4 regions of the Azonexus caeni genome follow, and region 1 is predicted to be linked to each of the others. Evidence: predicted binding sites of a transcription regulator. Region 1 holds the regulator's gene; each other region holds the start of a gene.
The links. Region 1 encodes sigma-54, which starts transcription at its own class of promoters, with help from an activator protein. Its sites were predicted from a motif close to TGGCACGCTTNCTGCTNA; they were not measured.
Positions count from the first base shown of each region.

Region 2: the regulator sigma-54 is predicted to act here: its motif matches at 4,919-4,936, upstream of ACLIIZ_RS17260 (circularly permuted type 2 ATP-grasp protein).
Region 3: the regulator sigma-54 is predicted to act here: its motif matches at 4,239-4,256, upstream of ACLIIZ_RS11375 (phenol hydroxylase subunit).
Region 4: the regulator sigma-54 is predicted to act here: its motif matches at 4,322-4,339, upstream of rsxA (electron transport complex subunit RsxA).

Region 1 covers NZ_JBKJAD010000001.1:207,437-215,268, forward strand. The annotation lists gene recA (recombinase RecA) at 120-1,148, shown strand; gene recX (recombination regulator RecX) at 1,141-1,575, shown strand; gene lptB (LPS export ABC transporter ATP-binding protein) at 1,572-2,306, shown strand; gene ACLIIZ_RS00920 (RNA polymerase factor sigma-54) at 2,334-3,791, shown strand; gene hpf (ribosome hibernation-promoting factor, HPF/YfiA family) at 3,806-4,132, shown strand; gene ptsN (PTS IIA-like nitrogen regulatory protein PtsN) at 4,189-4,638, shown strand; gene hprK (HPr(Ser) kinase/phosphatase) at 4,648-5,583, shown strand; gene ACLIIZ_RS00940 (FHA domain-containing protein) at 5,605-6,504, opposite strand; gene ttcA (tRNA 2-thiocytidine(32) synthetase TtcA) at 6,560-7,429, opposite strand; gene ACLIIZ_RS00950 (class I SAM-dependent methyltransferase) at 7,537-7,832, shown strand, end outside.
Region 2 covers NZ_JBKJAD010000022.1:32,725-40,556, forward strand. The annotation lists gene ACLIIZ_RS17225 (YajQ family cyclic di-GMP-binding protein) at 1-335, shown strand, start outside; gene ACLIIZ_RS17230 (type 1 glutamine amidotransferase) at 382-1,095, opposite strand; gene ACLIIZ_RS17235 (retropepsin-like aspartic protease family protein) at 1,094-1,750, shown strand; gene ACLIIZ_RS17240 (hypothetical protein) at 1,761-2,018, shown strand; gene ACLIIZ_RS17245 (CoA pyrophosphatase) at 2,015-2,602, shown strand; gene ACLIIZ_RS17250 (CobD/CbiB family protein) at 2,646-3,569, shown strand; gene ACLIIZ_RS17255 (acetyl-CoA C-acyltransferase family protein) at 3,595-4,776, shown strand; gene ACLIIZ_RS17260 (circularly permuted type 2 ATP-grasp protein) at 4,973-6,394, shown strand; gene ACLIIZ_RS17265 (alpha-E domain-containing protein) at 6,388-7,338, shown strand; gene ACLIIZ_RS17270 (Na/Pi cotransporter family protein) at 7,342-7,832, opposite strand, start outside.
Region 3 covers NZ_JBKJAD010000010.1:39,532-47,363, reverse strand. The annotation lists gene ACLIIZ_RS11400 (NADH:ubiquinone reductase (Na(+)-transporting) subunit F) at 1-614, opposite strand, end outside; gene ACLIIZ_RS11395 (phenol hydroxylase subunit P4) at 627-983, opposite strand; gene ACLIIZ_RS11390 (aromatic/alkene/methane monooxygenase hydroxylase/oxygenase subunit alpha) at 1,037-2,593, opposite strand; gene ACLIIZ_RS11385 (MmoB/DmpM family protein) at 2,609-2,878, opposite strand; gene ACLIIZ_RS11380 (aromatic/alkene monooxygenase hydroxylase subunit beta) at 2,887-3,876, opposite strand; gene ACLIIZ_RS11375 (phenol hydroxylase subunit) at 3,924-4,190, opposite strand; gene ACLIIZ_RS11370 (sigma 54-interacting transcriptional regulator) at 4,536-6,212, shown strand; gene ACLIIZ_RS11365 (LysR family transcriptional regulator) at 6,226-7,128, shown strand; gene ACLIIZ_RS11360 (EAL domain-containing protein) at 7,137-7,832, opposite strand, start outside.
Region 4 covers NZ_JBKJAD010000018.1:70,330-78,161, reverse strand. The annotation lists gene ACLIIZ_RS15730 (methyl-accepting chemotaxis protein) at 1-824, opposite strand, end outside; gene nifA (nif-specific transcriptional activator NifA) at 925-2,559, opposite strand; gene nifL (nitrogen fixation negative regulator NifL) at 2,568-4,100, opposite strand; gene rsxA (electron transport complex subunit RsxA) at 4,374-4,952, shown strand; gene ACLIIZ_RS15710 (RnfABCDGE type electron transport complex subunit B) at 4,967-5,494, shown strand; gene rsxC (electron transport complex subunit RsxC) at 5,515-7,050, shown strand; gene ACLIIZ_RS15700 (RnfABCDGE type electron transport complex subunit D) at 7,826-7,832, shown strand, end outside.

The sequences.
Region 1 (7,832 bases):
AGCGAATCGATTTGCCATTGGCATGTTCGCTGCCGATGGCGCATCATGATGCAGCCAGCAATTTTTGTTCCATCCCTGGCCCCTGTGCCATAATCCGCTCAACGTTTCGAGGTAAGAACATGGACGACAACAAGGCAAAGGCGCTCGCCGCAGCGCTGCAACAAATCGAAAAGCAGTTCGGCAAGGGCTCCATCATGAAGATGGGCGATGCCGAGATCGACGAAGGCATTCAGGTCGTGTCGACCGGCTCGCTCGGGCTCGATCTGGCGCTCGGCGTCGGTGGTCTGCCGCGCGGTCGTGTCGTCGAGATCTACGGTCCGGAGTCGTCGGGCAAAACCACGCTCTGTCTGCAGGTCGTCGCCGAGATGCAGAAGCTGGGCGGCGTTGCTGCCTTCATCGATGCCGAACATGCCCTCGATCCGCAATACGCGCAGAAGCTCGGCGTCAATGTCGGCGACCTGTTGATTTCGCAGCCGGACACCGGTGAGCAGGCGCTGGAGATCGCCGACATGCTGGTACGCTCCGGTTCGGTTGACATCATCGTCATCGACTCGGTCGCCGCCCTCACCCCGCGCGCCGAAATCGAAGGCGAGATGGGCGACCAGATGGTCGGCCTGCATGCCCGACTGATGTCGCAGGCGCTGCGCAAGCTGACCGCCAACATCAAGAAAACCAATACCCTGGTCATCTTCATCAACCAGATCCGGATGAAGATCGGCGTCATGTTCGGCTCGCCGGAAACCACCACCGGCGGCAACGCGCTCAAGTTCTACGCCTCGGTGCGCATGGACATCCGTCGCATCGGCGGGATCAAGAAGGGCGACGAGGTGATCGGCAACGAGACCAAGGTCAAGGTGGTCAAGAACAAGGTGTCGCCCCCGTTCCGCGAAGCCATCTTCGACATCCTCTACGGCGAGGGCATTTCCCGCGAGGGCGAGATCGTCGAGATGGGCGTCGCCCACAAGCTGATCGACAAGTCCGGCGCCTGGTATGCCTATCAGGGCGAGAAGATCGGTCAGGGCAAGGACAATGCGCGCGAGTTCCTGCGCAGCCATCCGGAAACCGCCCGCGAAATCGAGGCCAAGATCCGCGAGGCCGCCGCCGCCAAGGTGCTCAAGCCGACCCGTTCCGCCGCTGGAGATGACTGAACTGCGCAATCGCGCCCTGCAACTTCTGGCCCGGCGGGAGCACAGCCGGGCCGAACTGCATGCCCGACTGGCCACCCAGGCCGAGTCCGGCGAGGCGCTGCTGGCGGTGCTCGATGCCCTGGAGCAGCAGGGGCTGCTGTCCGACGATCGCTATGCCAGGCAACGCGTGGTCGCCCATGCCGGGCGCTACGGCAATGCCCGTCTGCGGCAGGAACTGAAGCAGCGCGGTATCGGCGAGAGCGAGATCGAAGCGGCGCTGCCGGAAGCGGGCGATGAAGTAGAGCGCTGCCGGGCAATCTGGGCCAGGAAGTTCGGTCAGCCGCCGGAAACACCGGAAGCGCGTGCAAAACAGACGCGTTTCCTGCAGTATCGCGGCTTTTCCCATGAAGCGATCCGCCATGTCCTGCGTGGAGTCGAAGACGAATGAGCCTGCCGTCAGCCACCCTGTCCGCCCATAACCTCAAGAAGCGCTACAAGGCGCGGACCGTCGTCGAGGATGTTTCCTTCGAAGTCAGGTCAGGTGAGGTGGTCGGTCTGCTTGGCCCGAACGGCGCCGGCAAGACTACCTGCTTCTACATGGTCGTCGGGCTGGTGGTCGCCGACGGCGGCGAGGTCTATATCGACGAGGAGCGCCTGACGCATCAGGCGATGCATGCCCGCGCTAGGCTCGGGCTCTCCTATCTGCCACAGGAAGCGTCGGTGTTCCGCAAGTTGAACGTCGAGGAAAACATCCAGGCGGTGCTCGAACTGCAGAAGCTGTCGCCCACCGAGATCGCTGCCCGTCTTGAGGAGTTGTTGAGCGAACTGCACATCGGCCATGTCCGCCACGTCAATGCGGCGGCGCTTTCCGGCGGCGAGCGGCGGCGCGTCGAGATTGCCCGGGCGCTGGCGACCAACCCGCGCTTCATTCTGCTCGACGAACCCTTTGCCGGTGTCGACCCGATCGCCGTGCTGGAAATCCAGAAAATCATCCGTTTCCTCAAGGAACGCGGCATCGGCGTCCTGATTACCGACCATAATGTTCGCGAGACCCTCGGCATCTGCGATCACGCGGTGATCATCAATGCCGGCCATGTCCTGGCTTCTGGACGGCCGGAAGAAATTGTCGACAACGAAAGCGTGCGCAAGGTATATCTGGGTGAACATTTCCGGCTTTGACCTCTTCGTGACCAGACCATTTCCGCAATGAAACCGGCTCTCCAGCTCAAACTCTCGCAACATCTCGCCCTGACGCCGCAACTGCAGCAGTCGATCAAGCTGCTGCAACTGTCGACGGTCGAGATGCAGCAGGAGATCGAACGCTACCTGCTGGAAAATCCGATGCTGGAGCGTGACGACGACGGCCCGACGGAATCGTACGCGGCCGCCCAGCAATTCGATTCACCGGACAAGACGAGCCAGACGGATAACACTGCTGCGCCGGAAAGCCGCGAGGACGTCCAGGGCGAGCCGCCGATGACGCCTGACGACGTCGACGACGACCGCTGGTCGAGCGATGCCGGCACCTTTACCGGCGCCGGGCGCGACGAGGACGACGATACCGACCCGCAGGACAGTCACGCGGCCAATGTCAGCTTGCGCGAGCATCTCGGCTGGCAACTGGGGATGACCCAGATGTCGGAACGCGATCGCAGTCTGGTCCGTTTCCTGATTGAGGCGCTCGACGACGACGGTTACCTGGCGACGCCGCTCGAGGAACTCTGGGAAACGCTGCCCGCCGAGTACGAAGTCGAACTCGAAGAACTCGACATCGCCCTGCGCCACATCCAGAACTTCGATCCGACCGGTGTTGGCGCCCGCGATCTGCGCGAGTGTCTGCTGCTGCAGCTCAAGGTCGAGGAAGATTGCGCCGAGCGGACGCTGGCCATGGCCATCGCCGACAAGCACCTGGAACTCCTGGCTGCCCGTGACTTTGCGCGGATCCGCCGGCTCACCGGTTGCGACGACGAAATCCTCAAGGGCGCCCACGAGCTGATCACCAGCCTCAATCCGCGGCCGGCTGCCGGCTATTCGCAGATTGAAGCCCGTTACATCACGCCCGATGTCATCGTCAAGAAACTCAAGGGCAAGTGGACGGCCTACATCAACCCCGATGCCTACCCTCGCCTGCGTATCAACCGTTTGTACGCGGAAATCCTCGCCAAGCAGCGGCGCGGCAACGGCAACCTGAGCGGCCAGCTGCAGGAAGCGCGCTGGCTGATCAAGAACGTCCAGCAGCGTTTCGAGACCATCCACCGCGTCACCCAGGCCATCGTCGACCGCCAGCGCCAGTTCTTCGAGCACGGCGAAGTCGCGATGCGGCCGCTGGTCCTGCGCGAGATCGCCGACCTGCTCGGTCTCCACGAATCGACCATTTCACGCGTCACGAGCCAGAAGTACATGGCGACGCCGCGGGGAATTTTCGAGCTCAAATACTTCTTTGGCAGCCACGTATCCACCGATACTGGCGGTGCCTGTTCTGCCACCGCCATCCGTGCCCTGATCAAGCAATTGATTTCGGCCGAGGATGGCAAGAAGCCCTTGTCGGATAGTCAATTATCCGAAATACTAGGCCAGCAGGGAATCGTCGTTGCCCGACGCACGGTCGCCAAATACCGCGAATCGTTGAACATCCCGCCGGTCAATTTACGAAAGACCCTGTAGAGAGAGGAGAAAAAATGAATCTGCAAATCAGCGGTCATCACATTGAAGTCACCCCGGCGCTGCGCGAATACGTCGAGAACAAGCTGGAACCCGTCCTGCGTCACTTCGACAAGGTTACCGGCGTCAGCGTCGTGCTCTCGGTTGAAAAGCTCAAGCAGCAGGCGGAAGTCACCCTGCACGTGCCGGGCAAGGATATCCATGTCGAGGAAGCCGGCGACGATCTCTACGCGGCGATCGATGCGATGTTCGACAAGCTCGACCGTCAGGTCCAGAAATACAAGCAGAAGGTGCAGGATCACCACCGTGGTGAAAAGCCGTCGCAGCACCTAGAAGGCGAATAAGCCGGCCCTGACCGCAGTCGTTTCCGGCTGCGGTCTCTTTGCTTCAACACTCTCCCATGAACCCCTTAGACAACATTCTGACTGCCGACCAGGTCCTGCTTGATTTGGATGCGAGCAGCAAGAAACGTGTTTTCGAACAGGCCGGGATGCTTTTCGAAAGTCGTCTCGGCATGGCCCGTACGCAGATTTTCGACAGCCTGTTTGCCCGTGAGAAGCTGGGCTCCACCGGCCTCGGCCAGGGTATCGCGATCCCGCACGGCCGCATCAAGGGCCTGAAACAGGCGGCTGGTGCGCTGATCCGGCTGGCCACGCCGATTCCCTTCGACTCGCCGGACGGCCGACCGGTAACCCTGCTTTTCGTCCTGCTGGTACCGGAACAGGCGACCGAGGAACATCTGCAGATCCTGTCCGAGCTGGCGCAACGCTTCTCCGATCGCGCTTTCCGCGAAGCCCTGCTGGCAGCTCCCGACGTAGCGACCGTTCTCTCCCTGTTCAAGAAATCCTGATTCCGCGCCGTGCGCCACATCAGCCTTGAGCAGCTATATCAGGACAACCGCGAGCAGTTGCTGTTCAACTGGGTGGTCGGTCAGCGCGCCGACCGCCGGGTCGAACTGAAGGCGGCCAGCAATTACGGCGCCGACGTCGTCGGGCACATCAACATCATCCACCCGGAACGCCTGCAGGTCATGGGGCAGGCCGAGTACGACTGGGCGATGCGCATCGGCGAACGCCGTTTCGGCCAGTTGTTCAGTGACCTGCTGTCGGCCAGGACGCCGGCGATGATCGTCGCCGACGGACTCAAGCCGCCTGATTTCGTGCTCGAAGCCTGTCGCCTGGCCGATGTGCCGTTGATCCTCTCGCCCAAGCACTGTTCGGCTGTCATCGATCACCTGCGCATCTATCTTTCCGCCCGCCTCGCCGACACGGTCAGCCTGCACGGTGTGTTCATGGACGTGCTCGGCATGGGCGTGCTGATCACCGGCGATTCCGGGGTCGGCAAGTCGGAACTGGCGCTCGAACTGATTTCCCGCGGCCATGGCCTGGTGGCCGACGATGTCGTGGAAATGGCGCGCATTGCACCGACCACGATCGAGGGCCGCTGCCCGGGCATGTTGCGCGATTTTCTCGAGGTACGTGGGCTTGGGCTGCTCAACATCCGGACCATCTTCGGTGAAACGGCGTCGCGCCGGAAAATGAAGCTGAAGCTGATCGTCCATCTGCAGCGGACGATCGCTGCCGAAGATGCGCCACGCTTGCCGCTCGATGCCCAGACTCAGGAAGTGCTGGGCGTTCCGGTGCGCAAGGTGGTGATTCCCGTCGCCGCCGGGCGCAACCTGGCGGTACTTCTGGAAGCGGCGGTACGCAACACCATCCTGCAGTATCGCGGGATCGATTCGATGCAGGATTTCATTGACCGGCAGAGCCGGGTGATGAACGACGAAACGCTTTGAAAAGCGGCGTTGCCGCGCTGCTTACAGGTGTTCGAATTCGATGCGCTCGGCGGCCGTATCGTTGGCCGAACTGCCGAAGCAGATGATGCCTCTGCCGTCGAGCAGGGCCTCGTGCTTACGCACCATGATTTCCCGCCTGCCCTGCAGGGTCAGGAAGCTGCCGTTGGTGCTGGTGTCGACCAGATAATACCCGTCGTCACGGCGCTCGATTCGGGCATGCAGGCGGGAGACGCGACGGTTCTCCACCAGCAGCTTGCATGAGGGGTCGCGTCCCAGGCTGATCACCGGCGCTTTCGAATCGATCAGGTAAGCCTGTCCCCGGTAACGCAGACAGAGTCGTTCGGCGATCCGCGGTGCATTTTGCGGCCCGAACATCGAATGATGCTGCGGCGTGGCGACGGTTTTTGCCGGCCAGTTGATCTCGAAGACCAGTAACTTGTTGTCCGCTTCGGAGAGGTCGCTGACATCCGGGCGCACTTGCGTGGTGATGACGCTGCTCGGCGGCAGCGCAGCAACAATCGCGCCGCTGCACAGAATTTGATCGCCCCGGGCGTGTCCGCCGATACGCATCAGGTTGGCGAGAGTTTCGGGTTGTGTCGCCTGATTCGCATCGTTGCCCTTGTCGTGCAGGGCAACGCGAATGCTCAGTTTGTGACCGGAAACCGGGGGCAGATCGGCGATCCGCTGATGCATGTCGACCGCCGCGTGGCAGGCGTCTTCCGGAGTTGGAAAGGAAACCAGGATTTCATCGCCCACCTGCTGCAGCAACTGGCCATCGTAAGCTTCGATGGCACGCTGCATGCGCTTGATGCAGCGGTCGATGGCACGTTCCGCTTCCTGTTCGTCCAGTCGCTGATGGAGCGAAGCGCTGCCGGTGATATCGGCGACCATGATGACGGGGATCGGGCGCTGCGCGTTCATAGCTGGACTGGATGGAAAGGACGTCCGATTATATGACGGACTGCATTTCGTGGCATCAGGCGAGCGGGGAAATTGGAATCGCGCCGCTGAATTCCAGCGGTTCGGTGTCGAAGGCGATATCGCCCTCGTCGACCGGCGTATCCAGCGTCAGCCCGCTGAAATCGAACAGCGTGTTGTCGGCAAGATGCGACGGCACGACGTTCTGCATGGCGGTGAACACGGATTCGGTCCGTCCCGGGTAACGGCGGTCCCAATCCTGCATCATTTCCTTGATCTTCTGCCGTTGCAGGTTCTCCTGCGAGCCGCAGAGGTTGCAGGGAATGATGGGAAAAGCCATGCCGCGGGCGAACTTGGCAATATCGCTCTCACTGCAGTAAGCCAGCGGCCGGATCACGACATGGGCCTTGTCGTCGGTGACCAGTTTCGGCGGCATCGCCTTCATCTTGCCGCCAAACAGCATGTTCAGGAACAGGGTGTGGACCATGTCGTCACGGTGGTGACCTAACGCGATCTTGTTGGCGCCGAGTTCCTTGGCGGTGCGGTAGATGATGCCGCGACGCAGTCGCGAGCACAGCGAGCAGGTGGTCTTTCCCTCGGGGATCTTGTCCTTGACGATCGAATAGGTATCGGCCTCGATGATGCGGTGCTCGATACCGATCGAATCGAAGTAAGCCGGCAGGACATCGGCCGGAAATCCGGGCTGCTTCTGGTCGAGGTTCATGGCGATCAGGCGGAATTTAACCGGCGCCCGCTTCTGCAGCGCCATCAGCATGGCGAGCAGGGTGTAGGAATCCTTGCCGCCGGAGCAACAGACCAGGACGGTATCCCCGTCGGCGATCATGTTGTAGTCCATGATCGCCTTGCCAGTGCGACCTTCGAGGAATTTGCGGAGTTTTTGCAGGTTGGCGGAGACGGGAGTATCCATGATCGGCGGTCTTTGCTCGTTGGAGTGGCGGTCGTTGCGGCCGCAAGTTTACACGGATCGCCCGTGAACGCGTCGCCGGCCGTTAGAATGCCGCTATTTGCCCGCCCATGAGCCAGCTTCCCGCGCCCTCTCCGGAGGCGCTCGCACACAGCGCCCGTCTGCAAGCCGAAATCTGCCGCGCCATCGATCAGCAAGGTGGCTGGCTGTCGTTCGCGGATTTCATGGAAATGCTGCTCTATGCGCCGGGGCTCGGCTATTACACGGCGGGCGCGCGCAAGTTTGGCAGTGCCGGCGACTTCGTCACCGCGCCGGAGATGACTTCTTTGTTCGGTGAGGCGCTGGCGCGGCAGCTTGCACAAGTCATGGCGCTTTCCGTGCCGCAGGTGCTTGAAGTCGGCGCCGG
Region 2 (7,832 bases), on a different contig from region 1:
CCGAGTTCCAGCTTGACCAGATCAAGGACCTGCTTTTCCCGGCCATGGAAAAGAAGGAAAAGGACAGCGTCAAGCGGCTCGACGTGCAGAAGATCCAGAGCGTTTCCGGCAACAAGTCGAAGCAGGAAATGAAGATCCGCGACGGCATCGACAGCGAACTGGCGAAGAAGATCGTCAAGCTGATCAAGGACGCCAAGCTCAAGGCGCAGGCCTCGATCCAGGGCGACGCGGTGCGCGTTTCCGGCAAGAAGATCGACGAGTTGCGCGAGGCGATCGCGCTGGTCCGCTCGAAGATCACCGACTTCCCGATCAAGGACGGCAACTACCGCGATTGACCGCCGGCAGCGGACCCGCCGGGCGGCCTTGGCCGCCCGCTTGCGTTTACCGGCGCAGGTTGGCGATCCAGGCGGTGTAAAGCTGGTCGGAGAGTGAGCGCATCGCCGGCAGGCGCGCGCCGACCTGGCCGTTCATCTCGTCCGGCGTCTGCACGCTCGGCTGATCGCCGACGGCCAGTGCCTCGTCGCCCCACTGGCTGGCCCAGGTGGCGATCATCTCCGGCGTCATCTCGACGTGGCACTGCATGCCCAGGTGCGGGCCGAGCACGTACATCTGGTTGGCGCAGTAGGCGTTGGCGAACAGCCGGCTGGCGCCGGGCGGAATGCTGAAGGTCTCGCCGTGCCACTGGAAAACGGTGTTCGCCCGGCCGGCGAAATCGCCCAGCCAGCGGCGGGCGATTTCATTGTCCTCGGCCAGCGCCTCGCCCCAGCCGATTTCCTTGACCGGGTTCTTCGTCACCTGGCCGCCGAGTGCCTTGCTGATCAACTGGCCGCCCAGGCAATGGCCGATTACCGGAATGTCGCGCGCGACGGCGTCGCGGATCAGGGCGCAGATCGAATCGATCCACGGCAGCGGATCATTGACGCTCATCGGCCCGCCCATGAAACAGAGGCCAGCGAAATCCTCGGCGCTCCCGGGCACCGCCGCGCCTTCGTCGACGGCGATCAATTCCCACGGAATCCCTTGTCGCTCAAGGAATATGGCAAAATAGCCCGGACCTTCGGTGGGGGAGTGACGAAAGATGGCAACGGGTTTCATGGCTGTACTCGCAAAGCGTTTCCGGATGCCGCATTCTACGCTGGCATGCCTGGCCTGTCTGAGCTCCGTCGCTCTGGCGCAGGAGGTTGGCCTGGCCGGTGTCATGGGTAGCAAGGCGCTGCTCATGATCAACGGCGCGCCGCCGCGGGCGGTGCCGGTCGGCAGCACGGTCGACGGGATCAAGGTGATTTCGGTGCAGGGCGATCAGGCGGTGATCGAGATCGGCGGCCGCAAGCGCCCCTTGCGCGTCGGCCAGCACGCGGTTGGCCTGGCCTCCGACGGTGCCGGCGAGAAGATCGTGCTGACCGCCGACGGCCAGGGGCATTTCGTCACCATTGGGACGATCAACGGCGCTTCCGTGCGTTTCCTGGTCGACACCGGAGCGAGCATGATTTCCCTCGGCGCCAGCGATGCGCGGCGCATGGGGCTGGATTTCAACCGTGGCCAGAAGGGGTTTTCGCAAACCGCCAACGGCCAGACCATGATCAGCGTGGTCAAGCTGGACAGCGTGCGCGTCGGCGGCGTCACGCTGCACCAGGTTGACGCGGCGATCCACCAACATGACCTGCCGATCGCCCTGCTCGGGATGAGTTTTCTCAACCGGATGGAAATGCAGCGCGACGGCAGTACGATGACGCTGAAAAAGCGCTATTAGGAGAGAGACCATGCCACAACAGGCAAACGAGATCGCGCTGCTGCGCGAGGAACTGGAAATGCTGATGGGCGAACGCCAGGCGCTGTTGCGCGTGGTCGGCGCCAGCGCCGCGCTGATCGCTTCGCTCGATAGCAAGCGCTTGCCGGTGGCCGCCGTCGAGGCGGCCGACGTCGTCGCCACCAGCATCAATGGCCTGAGCGAGGAAACCCTGCAGGATGCGCTGTCGGCGGTTCACGCCGAAATCGAGGAGGACTCGGCCGGCGCATGAGCATCGACCTGGAAAGCCTGCGCCGCAGCTTGCTGACCAATCCGCCGGCAGGCGAGGTGGTGGTCGAGGACGGTGCGACGAACGCCAACCTGACGCCTGCCGCCGTGCTGTTCCCGATCATCCGGCGCGCCGCCGGTCATACCGTGCTGCTCACGCAGCGTACCGCCCATCTGCGCGACCACGCCGGCCAGGTCAGCTTTCCCGGCGGGCGGGTCGAGGCGGCCGACGATTCGCCGCTGGCTACCGCGTTGCGTGAAACCGAGGAAGAAATTGGCCTTTCCCGGCGCCATGTCGAAGTCCTCGGCTACCTGCCGGAGTACCGTACCGGCACCGGGTTTTGCGTCGTGCCGGTGGTCGCCGCGGTGACCCCGCCTTTCGACCTGACGCCCGATCCTTTCGAGGTGGCCGAGATTTTCGAGGTGCCGCTCACCTTCCTGCTCGACCAGTCCAACCACCAGCGGCATTCGGTCCATCTGCGCGGCGCGCTGCGCCATTTTTATGCCATGCCCTATGCCGGACATTTCATCTGGGGGGCAACCGCCGGCATGATCCGTTCGCTGAGCGAAAGGCTTGTGGTATCTTGACTCCGATACGAAGAAACATGGCAGTTGATTGCCGCCTTGCCCCATGAGCCTCCTTTCGCTGATCGCCGTTTTCCTGATCGAGCAGTTCAAACCGCTGGACTACCGGCGCATCGTCGCGACGCCACTCGAGGCCTGGGCCGATTTCATCGAATCGCGCTTCAATGCCGGCGCCCACCACCACGGGATCGGCGCCTGGCTGGTCGCGGTTGCCCTGCCGGTCGTGCTGCTGGCCGGGTTCTACTACGCTTGCTACGCGGTGAGTCCGGCGCTTGCCTGGCTGCTCAATGTTGGTGTGCTCTACCTGACCATGGGCTTTCGGCAGTTCAGTCACCATTACACCGAAATCCAGCTCGCCTTGCGCCTTGGCGATCTTGAGCGCGCGCGCCAACTGCTCGGCGAATGGCAGGACCGGCCGACGCAAGGGTTGAGCGCGCGCGAAGTGGCGCGCTTGTCGATCGAGGGCGCGCTGGCCGCCTCGCACCGGCATGTTTTTGCCGTCCTGCTCTGGTTCGTGCTGCTGCCGGGGCCGTGCGGCGCGCTGCTCTATCGTCTGGCGCTGGTCATGCGCGAGCGTTGGACAGTGCTCGGCGGCGCGGCGCATAATGAGTTCGTAACATTCGCCCGGCAGGCTTTCGCCCTGATCGACTGGTTGCCGTTGCGGACGACGGCGTCGGCCTTCGCCGTCGTCGGCGATTTCGAGGATGCCGTGCATTGCTGGCGGACGCAGCCGGCGCTGTGGCCGGATCGCGATCTCGGCATCGTGCTGGCGAGTGGGGCAGGAGCGCTCGGCGTTCAGTTGGGCGGTTCGGTGGTGGACGAAGGCGAGGTTTCCGATCGGGCCGAACTCGGCCTCGGCGAACCGGCCGACGTCGATTTCATGCAGAGCGCCGTCGGTCTGGTCTGGCGGGCGACGGTGCTGTGGGTGTTGTTGCTCTTTTTGTTGGGGCTGGCCAATCTGGCGGGCTGAAAATAATTTTTAAGAGGAGTTCTACATGAGCAGAGAAGTTGTTGTCCTGAGCGCGGTCCGTTCCCCGATTGGCGCCTTCGGCGGTTCCCTGGCCGATTTCGATACCAGCGAACTGGCCGGCATCGTGATGAAGGAAGCGATCGCCCGTTCCGGCGTCGATCCGCAGCAGATCAACTACGTCACCGTCGGCACGACGATGCCGACCGACTCCCGTTATGCCTACGCCTCGCGCGTCGCCTCGATCCAGGCCGGCCTGCCGATGGAATCGGTCGCCATGCAGGTTTCCCGCCTGTGCGCCTCCGGCCTGCAGGGCATCGTCACCACCGCCCAGAACATCATGCTGAACGATGCCGACTACGGTATCGGCGGTGGCGTCGAAGTCATGTCGAAGGCTGCTTACCTGCTGCCGGCGCTGCGTTCCGGCGCGCGCATGGGTGACACCAAGGCGGTCGATTCGATGGTCGCCGTCCTCACCGACCCGTTCGGCGTTGGCCACATGGGCATTACCGCCGAAAACCTGGCGGAAAAGCATGGCATCACCCGTGAAGCGCAGGATGCCTTCGCCGTCGAGTCGCAGCGTCGTGCCGCCGCCGCCATCGACGCCGGCTACTTCAAGTCGCAGATCGTTCCCATCGTCAAGCAGACGCGCAAGGGCGAAGTTGTCTTCGATACCGACGAGCATCCGAAGCGCGGCACGACGATGGAAAGCCTGGCCAAGATGAAGCCGGCGTTCAAGAAGGACGGTACGGTTACCGCCGGTAACGCTTCCGGCATCAATGACGGCGCCGCCTTCTTCGTGCTCGCCGCCGCCGACGTCGCCGCCAAGGCTGGCTACAAGGCGCGTGCCCGCATCGCCGGTTACGCCGTTGCCGGTGTGCCGAACGACGTGATGGGCGAAGGCCCGATCCCGGCGACCAAGCTGGCGCTGAAGAAGGCTGGCCTGACGCTCGACCAGATGGACGTCATCGAATCCAACGAAGCCTTTGCCGCGCAGGCCCTGTCGGTGTCCAAGGTGCTCGGCCTCGATCCGGTCAAGACCAACCCGAACGGCGGTGCCATCGCCCTCGGCCACCCGGTTGGTTGTTCCGGTGCCTTCATCGCTACCAAGGCGCTGTACGAACTGGAACGCATCGGCGGCAAGTACGCGCTGGTCACCATGTGTATCGGCGGCGGCCAGGGGATTGCGGTCATTCTCGAACGCGCCTGACGCAAATATGTTCCAGCCTTGAAAATCGCCGGCAGCCGCCGGCGATTTTTTTTGCACCAGCTTGAATTGGTGCAGCACCAGATTGGGGCGGTGGTTTGCGTAGGGTTTTGCCAACTCACTGATTCGATGCCATTTTGGGGCGTGGCATGGATTCTGCTGAAAGATCTTCGAGAGCATCCTCAGTGACGAGTCCAACATGAACTTCTATAACGAGATGTATGACGCCAACGGCGGCGTCCGGGAGCACTACAAGGGATACGAAAACTGGCTGCGCGAGACGCCGCCGGAGCGCATCGAGCGCAAGCGGGCCGAAGCCGACCTGGCCTTTCACCGCGTCGGCATCACCTTCGCCGTCTATGGCGAGGAAGCCGGCAAGGAACGTCTGATTCCCTTCGACATCATTCCGCGCATCATCCCCGCTCAGGAATGGAAGGCGCTGGAACGTGGGATGCGCCAGCGGGTGCGGGCGCTCAACATGTTCCTGTGGGATATCTACCACGACCAGGAGATCCTCAAGGCGGGCAAGATTCCGGCTGAGCAGGTGCTGAACAACGCGCAGTACCGCGCCGTGATGCAGGGCGTCGATGTGCCTGCCGGCATCTACGCGCACATCGCCGGCGTCGACGTGGTGCGCGCCGGGGCTGGCGAGTTCTACGTGCTCGAAGACAATCTGCGGGTTCCTTCCGGCGTCTCCTACATGCTCGAGGACCGCAAGATGATGATGCGGCTCTTCCCCGAACTCTTCGCCCGGCACAAGGTGGCGCCGGTCCAGCATTACCCGGACATGCTGCTGGAAAAACTGCGCGCCGTCGCGCCGCAGGGCATCGCCGACCCGACGGTGGTGGTGCTGACGCCGGGCGCCTACAACAGCGCCTATTTCGAACACAGCTTCCTGGCCCAGCAGATGGGCGTCGAGCTGGTCGAGGGGCGCGACCTCTTCGTCAAGAACGACACGGTGTACATGCGCACGACGCAGGGGCCGCAGCGCGTCGATGTGATCTACCGGCGAATCGACGACGACTTCATGGACCCGCTCGCCTTCCGTGCCGATTCGGCGCTCGGTGTGCCCGGCATCCTGAAGGCCTACCAGGCCGGCAACGTCACCCTGTCGAACGCGATCGGCACCGGCGTCGCCGACGACAAGTCGATCTACCCCTACGTGCCGGAGATGATCCGCTTCTACCTCGGCGAGGAGCCGAGGTTGAACAACGTGCCGACCTACATGTGCCGCAAGAAGGACGATCTCGCCTACGTGCTCGACCACCTGGCCGAACTGGTGGTCAAGGAAGTGCATGGCGCCGGCGGCTACGGCATGCTGGTCGGCCCGGCCTCGACCAAGGAGCAGATCGAGAAGTTCCGCCAGCTACTGCTGGCCAAGCCGGACGGCTACATCGCCCAGCCGACGCTGGCGCTGTCCAACTGCCCGACCTTCGTCGAGGAAGGCATCGCGCCGCGCCACCTCGATTTGCGGCCCTTCGTGCTGTCCTCGGGCAAGTGCGTGAACATGGTGCCCGGCGGCCTGACCCGGGTCGCGCTGACCAAGGGCTCGCTCGTCGTCAATTCGTCGCAAGGCGGCGGCACCAAGGATACCTGGGTTCTGGAGGATGAATCATGCTGAGCCGCACTGCCGATCACCTGTTCTGGATGTCGCGCTACATCGAGCGCGCCGAGAATCTCGCCCGCCTGCTCGACGTCACCTGGCAGATGTCGCTGGTGCCGCAATCCGAAGAGGCGGCCAACCAGAGCTGGGCCGGGATCATTGCCCTGAACAGCCTGGAAGAAACCTATGCCGCCAAGTATTCGACGGTCAATGGCGAAAACGTGCTGCGCTTCATGGTCAGCGATCCCGACAATTTCTCGTCGATCCATAGCTGCCTGCGCCTGGCACGCGAGAACGCCCACGCCGTACGCGGCACGCTGACCACCGAGATGTGGGAAACGATGAACTCGACCTGGCTGGAAGCCCGCGAAAAGAGCTTCGAGCAGATCGTCAATGCCGGCATCGGCGACTACTGCGAGTGGGTCAAGATGCGTTCCTCGCTGTCGCGCGGGACGACGCTGGGCACCTTGTTGCAGGACGAGGCTTTCCACTTCATCCGTCTCGGCACCTTGCTCGAGCGCGCCGACAACACGGCGCGCATCCTCGACGTCAAATACCACGTGCTGCGCCCGCACGGCGAGGAAGAGGAAGCGACCGACTTCTACCAGTGGGGCGCCTTGCTCCGCTCGGTGTCCGGCTTCGAGGTCTACCGCAAGGTTTACCGCGACGTCATCACGCCGGAACGGGTTGCCGAACTGCTCATCCTCAACAGCGACATGCCGCGCTCCTTGCGCTTTTGCCTGAGCGGCGTGGTCAAGAACCTGGAACTGGTCGCCAACAGCCATTCCGGGGAGACGACGCGGCAGGCCGGGCAGCTCTACTCGCAACTGCGCTACGGCCGCATCGACGATCTGCTGGAAGGCGGCCTGCACGAGTGGCTGACCGACTTCATGGACCGCATCTACCTGATCGGCGACGGCATCAGCAAGGACTTCCTGGTGCCGATGGCCGAGGCCGCCTGAGTCTCAGCTAGCGTCCGCTGCCGCCTCGGCGGGCAGCGGGGTGAAGCCGGCGAGGGTGCTCGCCGCCTTGTGCGCCTGCTCGACCAGGCGGCGCAGCGCGCTGAAACCGCCAAGCAGTTGTTCCATGGCGTCGATCGACAGGCGGCCGCCAGCGCCGGCTTCGAGCAGCCTGGCCTTGAGGGCGTGGTAAGCCAGTTCGAAATCGGCCAGGGCGTTTTCGCCGAGTTGCGGTTTGCCAGACGGCTGCGGATCGAGCTGCACCAGCAGGTGCAGTGCTTGCGCGCTGAGCGCGCGCATTTCCTCGACCAAGGCGGCGTCGATTTGCGGCGGCAGGGCATGGATGTCGGCGAGTTCCGCGCACAGTTCATGGCAGGTGTCGTAATAGCGATGCACGCGCAGCAGCGCCGCCAGGTTGCGCGCCGTATCGGCCGGCATCGGGTGGCGATTGACCTCGGTGACGAAATCGACGATGGCGCGTGCCAGCGCCGGGAAGG
Region 3 (7,832 bases), on a different contig from region 1:
GCCGACTTCTTGACGAAGAAGCGCCCGTAAGGACCGCTCAGCTTGAGCCGGTCGCCGACCTGCAACTGCTGGTGCAGCCAGGCGGTGACCTGGCCGCCCGGCACGATGCGCACGTTGAGTTCGACGACATCGCCGCCGTCCGGCGCGTTGGCCAGCGAGAAGGCGCGCGACTGGCCGGGGAAGGCCTCGACTTCCAGATTGATGTACTGGCCGGCCTGGAATTGCAGCGGCCGGTCCAGCTTGATCCAGATGCCGCGGATGGTCGGCGTCAGCGCTTCGATCCTGACCACCTCGCCCGCGTAGTCCTCGACCGGCAGGTTCTGCGAATCGGGATCGTCCTCGATCTCGGCTTCGATCACCACATCGGATTCGAGCCGGGCGCAGCAGGCCAGGCACTTGCCCTCCTCGCGCTCGAAGTCCATCAGCGCGAAGGTCGAGGCCTCGCCGTGATCGACTTCACCGTCCGTCACCTGCACCTTGCAGGTCGCGCACAGGCCGTGGCAGCAGGCGTGCGGCAGGTAGATGCCGGCGCGCAGGGCGGCATCGAGGATGGTCTGGCCATCCTCGACTTCGATCGTCTGGCCAAGGGGTTCGATGGTCAGTTCGTAGCTCATGCCGCCCCCGGATCAGAAGTAGGTGCCGTTGCCGTTCAGACCCGGCGTCTGCAGACGCAGCGCATCCTTGTGCTTGAGCCCCTGTTCGGCCAGCGTCTTGTTCATGTCCGGCACGAAGGGCTGGCCCGACTTGAGCCAGACCGCCTTGCTGAAATCGATCTGCGCCCAGTCCGGGTGACGGCTGTAGGAATGCGGCAGGTGTTTTTCGACCAGTTCGGAAAACTTGGTGTCCGGCGGCAGGCAGTAGGCGAACGGCGCGCAGAACATCAGGTGGTCGTCCCAACCGACGTAGAGCAGTTGGTTGCCGTGGAACTTGTCCTGCGTGTCGGCGGCCGGGAAGTTGTAGTCGTAGAGGGCTTTGACAGCCATGTTTGTCTCCTTTTGTTGTAAGCGGGGGCACACTGGCCCCCGTTTCTGATCGATCAGGTGTTCTGCGTTGCCATGCCGCGCCAGGCGGCGAAGTTGGCCTGGTCACCGGAACCTTCGTAGTCCATGTTGTCCTTGCCGTTCTCGATGTGGTACCACTCCAGCACCTTGAGCATCGGGTCGAAACCTTCGACGGTCGGGTCGGTGCCTTCCGGGAAGCAGTTGCCCTGGTAGATCTGGTGCACCGGCAGCCAGGCCTGGATGTACTTCTCCGGTTCGTCGTCGAAGATGTGCTTACAGCCGTCCGAACAGGTGTGGTACTTCTCGCCCTGGTACTCGGATTCGCGGTAGCAGATCTTGGTCGGGTCGTCCGGCTCGGTGAACACCATCGGAATCTGGCAGACCTGGCACAGCATCGGCAGCGTGTTGTTGTAGAAACGCTCGCCCTTGTCGGCCATTTCGCGCCACTGGGTGAAGCGCGGCCGGTAGTACTTGTCGAAGGTGTTCGGGTACTTGGCCGACAGCCAGTCCATTTCCTCGTCGTTCGGCAGCCAGGTATGGAAATCCGAGGCGTGGGCGTACTGGTAGAAGGTGGCCCAGGCCTGATGCGAGATGTGTTCCTTGTCGACCGTGCATTGGGTGATGCACTCCGGCACCTTGATGCCGTACTTGGCCAGGTCGTTGAACAGCGCGCCGCCGTTCTGCTCGAAATAGATTTCCCAGGCTTCCTTCCAGCTCATCACGCGCTTGGGCAGCATGTAGTCCATCATCATGCCGACCAGGGTGAGCACGCGGATGCCGCGCCAGGCCCACTTGTCGATCCACTTCTGGACGATGGGCAGGTTGTCCGGGTCCTGCTCCAGCATGAACTTGATGCATTCGAGGCCGAGCGTCATGTGCCGGGCTTCGTCGGACTGGGCCGAGAAGCCGAAGGTGACGGTGGCCATGTCGCCGTTGTAGGCGGCGCCCGACATGAAGGGCACGAACAGCAGGTTGGTCAGCACGTATTCGAAGGAGAAGCCGATGGCGATCATCCATTCGAAGGGACCGGCACTGAAGGCATCGTCGAAGAAGGACTTGGGCACCGACAGGTACCAGACGCGTTCGATCTGGTGCGTGGCGCCGGCATGGAAACCTTCGTAGAACTTGTTGTAGTTGGACAGTGCGTGAATCTGCGTCTGGGCGTGGCGGACTTCGTCGATCGACTGCATCAGGCAGGCGACGCGCGGACCGACGCCGGGGAAGTTGCGGCCGGCGGCGGCAAAGCCGCGGTGGGCGACATACTCCAACGGCGAAATCCCGGTCAGGAACAGCTTGACCGCGTTCAGGTAGCGGGCGTCGGTGATGCCGAGGTGGCCGTTGTTCTGGGCAAAGGCGTCGAGCACCGCGTAGAGCTTGCGTTCCTTCTCGGCCTGGTACTTCCAGTAGGCGTCCATAGTCAGGCGGAAGGGGTCTTCCCACTTGTCCCAGTCGTGAATCTTGATGCCTTCGAAGGCAGCCTGCGGGAAGACCTTGTCCATCGGCTGGTAGGTGGTGTCCCAGCCCAGGCCGCGCGTCATGTGGGCGTACTTTTCCTTGAGGCCCAGCTTTTTCTTGGTGGCTTTCATGTCCATCAGAGTTCTCCTTGCTCAGTTTTTCCAGGCCAGCGTCAACTGGTCGTCGTCCTCATCCATGTTTCCGGAGAGCGTGATCAGGTTGACCTGTAACTCCTGCAGGTCGAAATCGCGACCGATGCGCTCTTCGATCGATTCGCGCTTGATCACCAGGCTGCCCTCGGCGTTGATCTTGACCATGGCCGGCTGCTCGTCGAGCACGGCATGCGGGTTGTCGGCGAGGATCGACTCGATGATCGGCCGGGTGTCCTCGTTGGTTTGAAAGGCGATGAATACGGTAGACATGAAAACTCCTAGACGGCCAGGCCAAGCTTGGCGCAGCGGGCATTGAATTCGGCGGCGACGTCGGCCAGCACATCGGCCGACGGTTCGCCAAAGGCGCGGGCGGCAATCGGTGCCAGCGCGGCGAGCGTTTCGGCGCGGTAGTGCGTCACCCAGGCGCTCAGCTGGGCCTTGTTCTCCGGCGACTCGGCGGCCGCCACCTTGATCTGGGCATCGACCCACTTGGCGGTCTCGGTCGACCATTCGGCCATGAAGCGGGTCATCATCGAGATCGCGGTGCCGCCCTTGGCCGAGAAGTCGGCGTCGAGGTGGTCGTAGAGCAGCGGATTGAGCAGGCCTTCGAGGACCAGGTTCTGGGCGACGAAGATTTCGAACCAGTCCTGCAGCACCAGCAGGTTCTCGACGTGCTCGCGCAGCGGCTGCCAGTTCGGGCAGGACATCCAGGCGGACTTGGCGGTTTCCAGCGCGTCCGGGCCGTCGAGGACGAGACCGATGCGGGTCAGGTACTGGGCGACGCCCAGGTGATCCATCGCGTGGTAGAGACAGGGCTGGGTGATGACCGTGCCGTAGCCGTAGGCGGCGATGTAGGAGTTGCCCATGTTGCCACCCCACTCGACGTGGCGCATCGGCACCAGGACGTCGAGCGCGGTCTGCCGCAGTTCGGCCGGGATCAGTTCGGCCAGGCCGCGATCCTCGATCATCTCGAAGCTCGACTCGGCGGCTTCCTGCTGCCGGGCGCGGGCGATGGTGTAGGAGCCGTAGTAGTACTGGCGCGGGTCCTTCAGCGCGTACCAGTCCTTCATCCGGATCTTGGTGCGCTTCTTGTCGAACAGCACGTTGTCGGCGTCCCAGCTCGGCCGGTAGTGGAAGATGTGTTCCTGCTGGATGTTGTAGCTGCCTTCCTGGTAGCGGCTGGCCGGCTTGTCGCCGAAGCGTTCGACCAGGTGGTCGAAGGTGTGGCGCAAGGGTTTGATCGCCACGGTGCGCAGATCAATCTGCATGTTTGTCTCCTGTCGTTATTCCCGCGAACGGGGGTGTTGAAACTTCGTCAAACTGCGTCTTCAAAGCCCTGGCGCGAGGCATCGTTCAACCGGGAAACCCAGTCGCCTTCCGACGTTGCCGGATCGAGCACGATCACCTCGTTGGCCAGGCAGAACTCGTGAAATGCCGATTCCGGCAACATCAGCTCGACAGCCAGTTCCGGATCGCCGATCGCGAACTCGAATTCGATGAATCCATCCGGACGACGCTTGCAGATACGGACGTAGCGACGCCCGGCGTCGAACGTGCTGCTCTGCCTCTCCTGCTGTCCCATCTTCTGTCTCCTGAAATCCGCACAGCGCACATCGCTGCCGCGTCTTCTTTATCAAGGAGCGTGCCAGACAACCAAGTCTTTGTTTTTATGGAAATCAGCAAAACAAGCCCAGTGCAATGCTGCGGTGCATCGTTACGATCCAATGAACTGATTTCCCGATGATTAACTAAATGATCAACAGCACAGCTCTCACGGCGAGTCTGGAATTACGTATTGCGATATGCCCCACGAAAAGGGAAACCGTGAAATAATCTCGAGAAAATTACGGCGCCCTGCCGGCGCCAGCACCCCAATAAAAAGAGGCCCCCATCCACCCGGGCAAGCCCGCCAGGACAGAGAGACAAGATGACCATCATCCGTTACCCGGAATCGAACGACCTGCGCAACCTCGTCAAGTTCTGCGAGAAGGACGGCACGATCTGGCTGGCCGAAAACCGCATGGTGCTGATGCACACCACGGCGCTCGGCGCCCTGCGCCGCGAGCTGGTCGGCTCGGTCGGCAAGGAACACGCCCGTCGCCTGCTGACCCGCATGGGCTACGCCGCCGGCGTCAGCGACGCCGAACTGGCCAAGCGCATCCGCGGCAACCAGTCGCTGCAGGATGCCTTCTTCACCGGCCCGCAACTGCACATGCTGGAAGGCGTCGTGCGCGTGACGCCGGTCGAGATGGCGATCGATTTCGAAAAAGGCAGCTTCTACGGCGAATTCCTGTGGGAGAACTCCTGGGAACAGGACATCCACCTGCGCGAACTGGGGCGTTCGGAAGACCCTGTCTGCTGGTCGCAGATCGGCTATGCCTCGGGCTACACCTCGGCCTTCATGGGCCGCTTCATCCTGTTCAAGGAAGTCGAGTGCGTCGCCTGCGGCCACAACAACTGCCGCATCGTCGGCAAGCCGCTGGAGGAGTGGGAAGACGCCGAGGAGCACGCCAGCTATTTCGAATCCGACTCGATGCTCAACCGCCTGCTCGAACTGCGCCACCAGGTCGACTACCTGCGCACGACCATCACGCAACAGGTGCAGACCCAGCAACTGGTCGGCAACTCGGTCGGCTTCAAGCACGCCTACGACCTCGTTACGCGCGCCTCCGGCACCCAGGTCACCGTCCTCCTGCTCGGCGAAACCGGCGTCGGCAAGGAGCGCTTCGCGCGCACCCTGCACCAGATGAGCCAGCGCAAGCAGGGACCGTTCGTCGCCGTCAATTGCGCGGCGATGCCCAACGACCTGATCGAGTCCGAACTGTTCGGCGTCGAGAAAGGCGCCTTCACCGGCGCGCATACCTCGCGCATGGGCAAGTTCGAGCGCGCCGACGGCGGCACCCTGTTCCTCGACGAAATCGGCGAGTTGCCGCTCGCCGCCCAGGCCAAGCTGCTGCGCGTGCTGCAGGAAGGCGAGATCGAGCGCCTGGGCGACGACCGCGTGCGCAAGCTGAACATTCGCCTGGTCGCCGCCACCAACGTCGACCTGCAGACGGCGGTCAAGGAAGGCCGCTTCCGCTCCGACCTCTACTACCGCCTGAGCGTGTACCCGATCCAGATTCCGCCGTTGCGCGAACGCCTGGCCGACATCCCGCCACTGGTCGACGCCATGCTCGAACGTTTCTGCACGCTCTACGAGAAGAAACTGCTCGGCGTCAGCGACAAGGCGATGCAGGCGATCAAGAGCTACCGCTGGCCAGGCAATGTGCGCGAACTGGAAAACATGATCGAACGCGGCATCATCCTCGCCCCCAACGGCGGCTGGATCGAGATCGAGCACCTGTTCGCCAACGTCGCCGTCAGCGACTTCCACGAAACGCAGATCAGCCAGGCGGGCAGCCTGGAAGCGCAACCGGAACCCGGCGCCAAGTCCGACCTGATCAGCGCCATCCTCGACAGCGGCATCGCCTTCGACGACCTGGAAACCCGCCTCATCGACGAAGCCGTCAAGCGTGCCGACGGCAACCTGGCCGGCGCCGCGCGCACGCTCGGCATCACCCGGCCGCAACTGCAATACCGCCTGAAGAAGAAGGACGGCGTCTGACGGAGAACGCGGCATGGAATTCCGCCAACTCAAATACTTCATCGCCGTCGCCGAAGAACTCAACATCGGCCGCGCCGCCAACCGCCTGCACATCTCGCAGCCGCCGCTGACGCGGCAGATCCAGCAACTGGAAGAGGAATTCGGCACCCAACTCTTCCTGCGCACGGCGCGCGGCGTCGAACTCACCGAAGCCGGCGAGATGTTCCTGCGCGACGCCCGCAACATCCGCGACCTGATGACCCAGGCCGTCGAGCGCGTGCGCGAGGCCGGTCAGGGCAAGCGTGGCAAGATGGACATCGGCATCTTCGGCTCCGGCATCCTCGACGTCATTCCCAAGGTGCTGCACGCCTTCCGCGCCCGCCACCCCGACGTGCAGATCGCCCTGCACCAGATGAGCAAGAAGGAACAGATCGAAGCCCTGCGCCAGCACCGCATCATCGCCGGTTTCAACCGCATGCTGGCGCCGCTGCCCGACATCGCCAGCGAACCGGTGATGATCGAAAGCATCATGGTCGCCCTCAACGAAAAACACCCGCTCGCCGCCAAGCCGGCGATCCTGCTCAAGGAACTGGCCGGCCAGCCGCTCATCCTGTTTCCGAGCGGCGCCCGCCCCAGCTTCATCGACAAGGTCTGGGCCCTGTGCGCCGACGAAGGTTTCGAGCCGCAGGTCGCCCAGGAAGTCGGCGACGCGCCGACCAGCGTCGCCCTGGTCGCCGCCGGTTTCGGCCTCAGCCTGGTCCCGGAAGCGGCCAGCAGCCTGAGCGTGCCGGGCGTCGTCTACCGCCGCCTGGCCAACGCCCCCGACGCGGTCGTCGATCTCAGCTGCATCTACCGCAGCGACGAAAGCTCGCCGCTACTGCACGCCTTCCTGCAGACGATCCGCGAATTCAGGGAAAAGCACGGCGGGCGGCACTGAGCGCCGCCTCAGCCCGCCGCCGCGTCGATCGATTCGCCGTAATGCCGGAAGGCGTCGCGCACGGTGTGGATCATTTCCGCGTCGTCCCAGGGCTTGGTCAGGAACTTGTAGATCTCGCCGCGGTTGATCGCCTCGGTCAGGCTGTCCAGCGCGGTATAACCGGAAAGCACCATGCGCACCGTCTTCGGGTGCATGGCCCGGGCGCGGGCGAGCAACTCGGTGCCGCTCATGCCGGGCATCCGCTGATCGATGATGATGACCCCGACCTGGTGCTCGGCCAGTTGCCGCAGCGCCTCCTCGCAACTACTGGCGGTCAGGATGCGGTAGTTCTCGCGGCGCAGCAGCCGCGACAGCGAACTGAGAATGCCCGGCTCGTCATCGACCAGCAGCAGCGTCGACGTCGCCTCGTTATCGACCGGGATCTTCGCCGGCTCGTAGGCGATCAGGAAACGCGTCATTTCTTCCGCCGGCAAGGGCCGGCTGATCAGGAAACCCTGCATGACGTCGCAGCGCAGCGAGCGCAGGTAGCGCGCCTGCCCGCTCTCCTCGACGCCTTCCGCGACGACCTCGAGACCGAGACTGTGGCCGAGGGCGATGACCGCCTTGACGATCGACGCGTTGCCGAGATTGGTCGTCATGTCGCGGACGAAGGAGATATCGACCTTCAACTTGTCCACTTCCAGCCGCTGCAGGTAGCCGAGCGA
Region 4 (7,832 bases), on a different contig from region 1:
GCGGCTTCGATGGCGGCGTTGAGGGCGAGCAGGTTGGTCTGGTCGGCGATGCTGGCGATCAGCGTCACCGAACGGGCGATTTCCTCGCGGTGGGCGTTGAATTCGACGATCGCGTGACCGGTGTCCTCGATCTTGTCGACCAGGCGGTTCATCGCCGCGACGACGGCGGCAATCGCCGTGTTGCTTTCCTGTGCGGCGTCGGCGTTGGCGGTGGAAAGCCGGGTCAGGGCGTCGGTGGCGGCGACGATGCCGAGCATGTCGTTCTGGATCGTCCGCATGTTCTTCAACAGGTTTTCCTCGTTCAACTGGCCGAGGCGGGACAGCAGGTTGTTGCGCATTTCCTTGTGATAGTTGCGCAGCAGGATGGCGAGCGACTGGTTGCCCTGGTCGACCGCTTCGCGGAAGACGCCGCACAGGCCCTGGCTGTCGATCGCTTCGCCAAAACGGTTTTCGCTCGCCGCCTTGAGTGCGGCCCGTTGTTTGCCGAAGCAGCTTTCCATCTGGTCGAGCATGGCGTTGACGTTGTTGCACACCGTGCCCAGTTCGTCGCGCCGGTTGTTCGGCGGAATCCGCTTGCCGATGATGCCCTGGGCGATTTCGCCGGCGATGCGGGAAATATGGTTGAGCGGGTCGAGGGCGACGCGCAGCTTGTGCAGGTAGAAGAAGCCGCTACCGATGCCGAAGGCCATCAGGCAGGCGAACCACAGCCAGTCGATGGCGAGCCAGCCGTGGGTGGCCATGCCGATCAGGCCGGCGATGAAGAGGAGGGCGTTGAGAAAGACGACTTCGACGATGGCGCTGGTGATGAAGGGCGAACGCTGCATGAGGCTTTCCTGGCGGATGGAGGCGGAGACGGCGGGATTCTTGCCGGCGAATGTTACGGCAGGACGCGGCGGCCGTGCCAGCACGGCCGCGCCGGTGCGGTCAGAACTGTTTGACCTCGATGTTCAGCGTCTGGATGCGGTAGGCAATCTGCCGCGGTGTCATGCCCAGGATGCGTGCCGCCTTGGCCTGCACCCAGCCCGCCTGTTCGAGCGCGGCGATCACCCGCTCGCGTTCCGACAGCGAGGGATCGGCGAGGTCGACCTCTTCCGCCGGGGGCGCTGCCGGCGGCGCGCTGGCGAACGATGCCGGCCCGCCGTTGCGCAGCGGCCGCCCGGAGCTGCGCTCGCGGCTACTCGGGAAGCGGATCAGGTCGACGTCGATGCGGCCGTCTTCGGAGAGCACGGCGGCGCGTTCCAGGCAGTTCTCCAGTTCGCGCACGTTGCCCGGCCAGTCGTGGCTGGCCAGCCGACGCTGCGCCATGTCGGTCAGCGTCAGCTTGCGCTTCTGGTCGTTGCCGATCTTGCCCAGCAGGTGGCGGGCGATGTCCGGGATGTCCTCGATCCGCTCGCGCAGCGGCGGCAGGAAGAGCGGCATGACGTTGAGGCGGTAGAACAGATCCTCGCGGAAGTCGCCCATCTCGACAGCGGTTTCCAGATCGCGGTGGGTGGCGGCGATGATGCGCACGTCGACCTTGATCGTCTTGCTGCCGCCGACCCGCTCGAACTCGCCTTCCTGCAGGATGCGCAGCAGCTTGGCCTGGAAGGCGGCGGAAACTTCGCCGATTTCGTCGAGGAACAGGGTGCCGCCGTTGGCCTGCTCGAAACGGCCCTTGCGCGCTTCGACGGCGCCGGTGAAGGCGCCGCGCTCATGGCCGAAGAGTTCGGATTCGAGCAGGTTTTCCGGCAGCGCCGCGCAGTTGAGCTTGACCAGCATGTTGCGGGCGCGCGGCGAGTTGTAGTGGATGGCGTTGGCGATCAGTTCCTTGCCGGTGCCGGTTTCGCCGCGGATCAGCACGGTGGTGTTCCACTTGGCGACCATCCGGGCCTGGTCGAAGACCCGGCGCATCACCGCCGAATGGCCGACCATGCTGTCGAAGCCGTGCTGGTGGCGGACGGTGCGCCGCAGCAGGTCGCGTTCCTCGAGCAGCGAGGACTTTTCCTGGGCGACGTCCATCGCCAGGCGCAGGTTCTGGCCGATCAGGTTGGCGACCATTTCGACGAACTGGGCGCGTTCCTCGAGCAGCCCGTCTTCCGGCGCTTCCGGCTGGACCGCGAGAACGCCCTGCAGGTTGCCGCCGACCTTGATCGGCACGGCGATGAAGGGCAGTTCCGGCTCGTAGATGCGCATCCGGTTGAGGAAGCGCGGCTCGTCGGCGACGCGCATCAGCTTGATGCTGCGCGGCCGCTCCAGGATCAGGCCGATGATGCCTTCGCCCGGTCCGTACTGGGCGGTGTCGGCGTCCGGGCCGTCCGGGTTGTAGATGGTATGGACGGCGAGCTTGCCGCTTTCGGCATCGACGACGCCGATCAGGCCGCGCGTCAGCCCGGCTTCCTCGTGCAGCACGCGCAGCACTTCGCGCAGCGATTCGCGGAAGTTGAGCGACCGGCTCAGTTCCCGGCTCACCGCATAGAGCGCGGAAAGGAGCAGGATGTTGAGTTCGTGCGTGCGGCAGAAGCCGCCTTCCGGGGGGCAGTCGTCGGCGTTGTGGATGGTGTGGTGTTCCTGCATGCTCATGGTCCTGATCAGATCGGGTCGCCGTCGACGCGGAATTCGACGATGGCGGCGCAGCCGCCGCTCGGGCTCTCGTCGAGATCGATGATGCCGCCGTGGTCGGCGACCACCTGCTGGGCGCGCGACAGGCCGGTGCCGATGTGCTTGCCGCTGCCGTTCTTGGCCGTGAAGAAGGGTTCGAAAGCCTTGTGCCGCCACTCCATCGGGATGCCGGGGCCGCTGTCGAGGACCGAGACGCGGATGCAGTCGTCGATCACCTCGCTCTTGATCTGCAACTCGCGGCGCGGCCAGCCCTTGACGTTCATCGCTTCGATCGCGTTCTCGACCAGCGCCTTGAACAGCATGCGCAGTTGCAGCGGTCGCCCGGGCAGCGGCGGCAGCACTGCCGACGGCTGCCAGTCGACGGTGATGCCGGCCTTGAGCAGGCGCGCCGTACACACTTCGAGAACGTCGCGCAGGATTTCGTTGAGATTGACCCGCACCACCATTTCCTGCGGGCTCTGCGGAATCACCTGGCGCAGCGACTCGACGTGTTCGCGGCTGGTTTCCAGCACATGGCGCAGCATCTCGGCGCTGCCCGGGTCGCGCCGCTGCAGCACGGCGATCGCCGACGCCATCACGTTGAGCGGTTCCTCGAGGCGGAAGACGGCGGCCGACAGGCCCTCGCGGATCGCCGCCGTGCGTTCCTCGTCGGCCAGCGAGGCCTTCAAAGCGGCGCCCTTGGCGCGCTCCTGTTCCTCGCGCAGGTTGGTGATGTCGGAAATCACCAGCAGCAGGCCGGGCTGGCCGGCGGCGCAGAAATAGCTGTCGGCGCAGTCGTTGTGCATCTCGATCGCCGAGGCGCTGACCGACAGCCAGCGGGCGCGGCCGACCGGGCTGTCGAGGCGCATCTCGCGGTTGGTGAATTCGCAGCGCCGGATGTCGCCGGCCAGCGCCTCGTACCATTCCGGCGCCAGCGCATCGAGCAGGCGGTGCGCCGGTTCCTTGGCGCGCATGTCGGTGACCAGCTTCTTGTATTCCTGGTTGTCGAGGACGACGCGGCCGGCCGGGTCGAGCAGCGCGAAGGCGACCGGTGCCGCATCGACCACCGATTCGATCAGGTGCTTGTGGTTGCGTAGCGAACGCTCAAGCCGGTGTAGTTCGGTGACGTCGCGGTGCATGCCGAGGAAGTGGGTGATTTCGCCAGCGGCGTTGTGCACCGGCGTGATCGACACTTCAGCAAGGTAGGTGCCGCCGCACTTGCGCTTGTTGAGCAGCTTGCCCGACCACGGCTGGTGCGCCTGCAGCGCGGTCCACATTTCCTGGTAGAGCTCGCGCGGCGTGGTGTGGTTGGAAAGCACCGATTCGTTGAGGCCGACGATTTCCTCGGCGCTGTAGCCGGTGATCCGGCTGAAGCTGTCGTTGGCGTAAAGGATGCGTGCCTTCGGGTCGGTGATCGAGATCGCCAGATCGGCCTGGCTGACCGCCTGGCGATAGACGTCGGGCGGCAGGAGATCCTTCAGGTCCTGAAGGCTGGGCGTCTCGGGTTGAGTCTGGGCCGGCATGGGGTACTCCGCAGGGGCGTCAAAAACGATGCGGTGTTTAAAGCAGGTTTCGTGCCGCACCCTGCGGATTTTCTGAAATGCACGGTTTGGCGGGGCTTGGGCGGGAATTCGACAATTTTCCTGTGGGCTTTGCGACAAAGTGTTGCGGAGAAAACGCACCACTTTGGTGTGCGCTCTGGAAAATGGGCACGGAATGGCCCGCCCAGGGCCTTGGCGATGGATGGCACGGCTTATGCAGTACTGGCGGTGATCTTCCTTTCGAGACTTCCGTCCATGAGCGAAATCCTCTTATTGCTGCTCTCCACCGCGCTGGTCAATAACGTGGTGCTGATCAAGTTCCTCGGCCTCTGCCCGGTGATGGGCGTCTCGAAGAGCGTGGACAGCGCCTTCGGCATGGGCCTGGCGACGACCTTCGTCCTGGTGCTCGCCAGCGCCGCTTCGTGGATGCTCGACAACTGGTTGCTGCAGCCGCTTGGCCTCGGCTACCTGCGCATCCTTTGCTTCATCCTGGTGATCGCCTCGGTCGTGCAATTCACCGAGATGTTCATCAAGAAGTCGAGTCCTGGCCTCTACCAGTCGCTCGGCATCTACCTGCCGCTGATCACCACCAACTGCGCCGTCCTTGGCGTTGCGCTGCTCAACGTGCAGCAGCAGTTCAGCCTGTTCAAGAGCCTGCTCTACGGCTTCGGTTCGGCGCTCGGCTTCACGCTGGTGCTGCTCATCTTCGCCGGCCTGCGCGAACGCGTCGCGCTGGCCCGGGTACCCGCCGCCTTCGCCGGGGCGCCGGTCGCCTTCGTCACGATCAGCCTGCTGGCCCTGGCCTTCATGGGCTTTTCCGGCCTCAACGTCTGAAAAGGAGGAATCCGATGATCGCCGCCATCCTCAGCCTGACCCTGCTCGGCGCCGCGCTCGGTGTCGTGCTCGGCCTTGCCAACCGCGTCCTCAAGGTCGAGGGCAATCCCGTCGTCGAAGAACTGATCGCCATGATGCCCGGCTCGAACTGCGGCCAGTGCGGCTTCCCGGGTTGCCCCGGGGCGGCCGAGGCGATCGTCGCCGGCACGGCGCCGCCGACCTGCTGCCCGCCCGGCGGCAAGGCGTTGGCTTCGGCGATTGCCGCCAAGCTCGGCATCACCGTCGATCTTTCGGCGCTCGGCGACGACGGTCCGAAGATCGCCGTCGTCGCAGAAGAACTCTGTATCGGCTGTTGCCGCTGCTCCAAGGTGTGCCCGACCGACGCCATCATCGGCGCCGCCAAGCAGGTACATAACGTCTTCCGCGAGGCCTGCACCGGTTGCTCGGCCTGCGTCGAGAAATGTCCGACCGAGGCGCTGCTCATGAAGCCGGTCCCGGTCACCCTGCAGCATTGGGTGATGCCCAAGCCGCTGACTGCGTGAGAGCGAAAACCATGGGCTTCATGAATCTGTTCAAGCATGTCCTCGGCGACGACTGGGGCGTCCATCCGGAAGATCACAAGCGGCCGGCGGCCGATCGCCCGGTGCGCACGATGCCGGTGCCGGCCAGGCTCTTCCTGCCGCTGCAGCAGCATCTCGGGGCGCCAGCGCGGCCGGTCGTGCTGGTCGGCCAGAAAGTGAAGAAGGGCGAGCTGATCGCCGAGGCGCAGGGCATGATCTCGGCGCCGCTGCACGCGCCGACCTCGGGCAGCATCGCCGCCGTCACCGAAATCACCGCGCCGCACCCCTCCGGTCTGAGCCTGCAGGCGATCATTCTCGAAGCCGACGGCCTTGACGAATGGGGCGAGCTGCACGGCTGCGCCGATCCCTTCGCGCTGGACCCGGCGGAAATCGGCAAGCGGGTCGCCGCCGCCGGCGTCGTCGGCCTGGGCGGTGCCGCCTTCCCGTCAGCGGTCAAGCTCAACGGCGCCTCGCGTTCCAAGGTGACGACGCTGATCATGAACGGCGGCGAGTGCGAACCCTACCTGTCCTGCGACGACCGCCAGATGCGCGACCATGCGGCGGCCATCGTCGACGGTATCCGCATCATGCTCCACGCCACCGGCGCCGCTGTCGCCCTGGTCGGCATCGAGGACAACAAGCCGGAAGCCATCGCCGCCATGCGGGCCGCCGCCGCCGGTGTCGACAAGGTCGAAATCCGGCCGGTGCCGGCGCGCTACCCGATGGGCTCGGAAAAACAGCTGGTGCAGGTGCTGACCGGCAAGGAAGTGCCGGCCGACGGCCGCACCTTCGACATCGGCGTCATCGTCCATAACGTCGGCACCGCGCTCGCCGTGCGCGCCGCGATCCGCGAAGGCAAGCCGCTGATCTCGCGCCTGCTGACGGTCAACGGCAACTGCGCCAGCGAACCGGGCAACATCGAGGTGCGCATCGGCACCCTGGCCGAGGAAGTGCTGGCCTTCGCCGGCGGCTTGAAGGGCGACGGCCTCGGCCTCGCCCGCCGGGTGCTCGGCGGGCCGATGATGGGCATGCAGATTCCGCACTGGCGGGTGCCGGTGGTCAAGGGCAGCAGCGGCATCCTGGCGCTCGACGCCGACGAGGTCGTGGCCCGCGACCCGAACCCGTGCATCCGCTGCGGCTCCTGCGTCAAGGCCTGCCCGATGGGGCTGCTGCCGCTCGAAATGAGCGCCCGCATCCGCAGCGAAGCCTACGACGAAGCGGTCGCCTACGGTCTCAAGGACTGCATCGCCTGCGGCTGCTGCGCCTACGTCTGCCCGTCGCAGATCCCGCTGGTCCAGTACTTCGTCCATGCCAAGGGCGAACTCGCCGCCCAGGATCGCAGCAAGCTACGCAACGACGCGACCAAGAAACTCGCCCTGCAACGCCAGGAACGCCTCGAGCGCGAAGCCCGCGAACGGGCGGAAGCCGCGGCCAAGCGCAAGGCCGAACGGGAAGCCGCGGCGGCGGCCAAGGCAGCGGCCGAAGCCGCGACCAAGGCGGCGTCGGCTTCGGCAGCCGAGGGGCAGGGGGTGGTATGAGATTGGGGGCTTGCGCCTGGCTTGAGTTGGCGGATTCCGCTGCTGAGCGGTGGGCGGCTTTGGTTTCGGAGGCGCCTGTTTCCGCGCCTGACGCGCGGGCGTGCTTGGTTGTTGAACCGCTGGGTTCCGCCGCTGACCGGCGGGCGTACTTTCTTTTTTGTGGAAAAAAGAAAGTAGCCAAAGAAAAAGCCACCCCAGGTTACGCGGTCGGCTGCGTCGACTCCCCTGCGCTACTCGAAGGGCCGGGCGGCTGCGCAACTCGGCCCTGCGGGCCTCAGACAGTGCTCGCCGACTTCCCCCGGCCCTTCTCCGTTGCTCGGCGCTCCACATGGGGGCCCCAAAAGGCGTCTCTGCTGAATGGCCAAGGTTTAAAACATGACTCTCTCAGCAGCGCTCGGTTTGCCGGGCCCCTTGGGAGGCGCCGAGCAACGCAGGCGTTGGCGGGAAAAGGGCGAGCACTGTCTGAGGGGCAAAGCCCCGAGTTGCGCAGCCCCCGCCAACGGCGAGTAGCGCAGGGCACCCGCGCAGCGGGCGCCGACCTAGGGTCGCCTTCTTCTTTGGCTACTTTCTTCTTGGCGAAGCAAGAAGAAAGTACGCCCGCCGGTCAACGGCGGAACCCAGCGGTTAATCAACCAAACACGCCCGCGCGTCAGGCGCGCAACCCAGCGGTCAATCAACCCAAGATGCCCGCCCGTCCGGCGCGGAAAACAGCGGTTCAGCAAGCAGATTCGCAAGCAACTCCCGAATACCAAGCACCCCAACGAGGAACCCCCTCATGACTC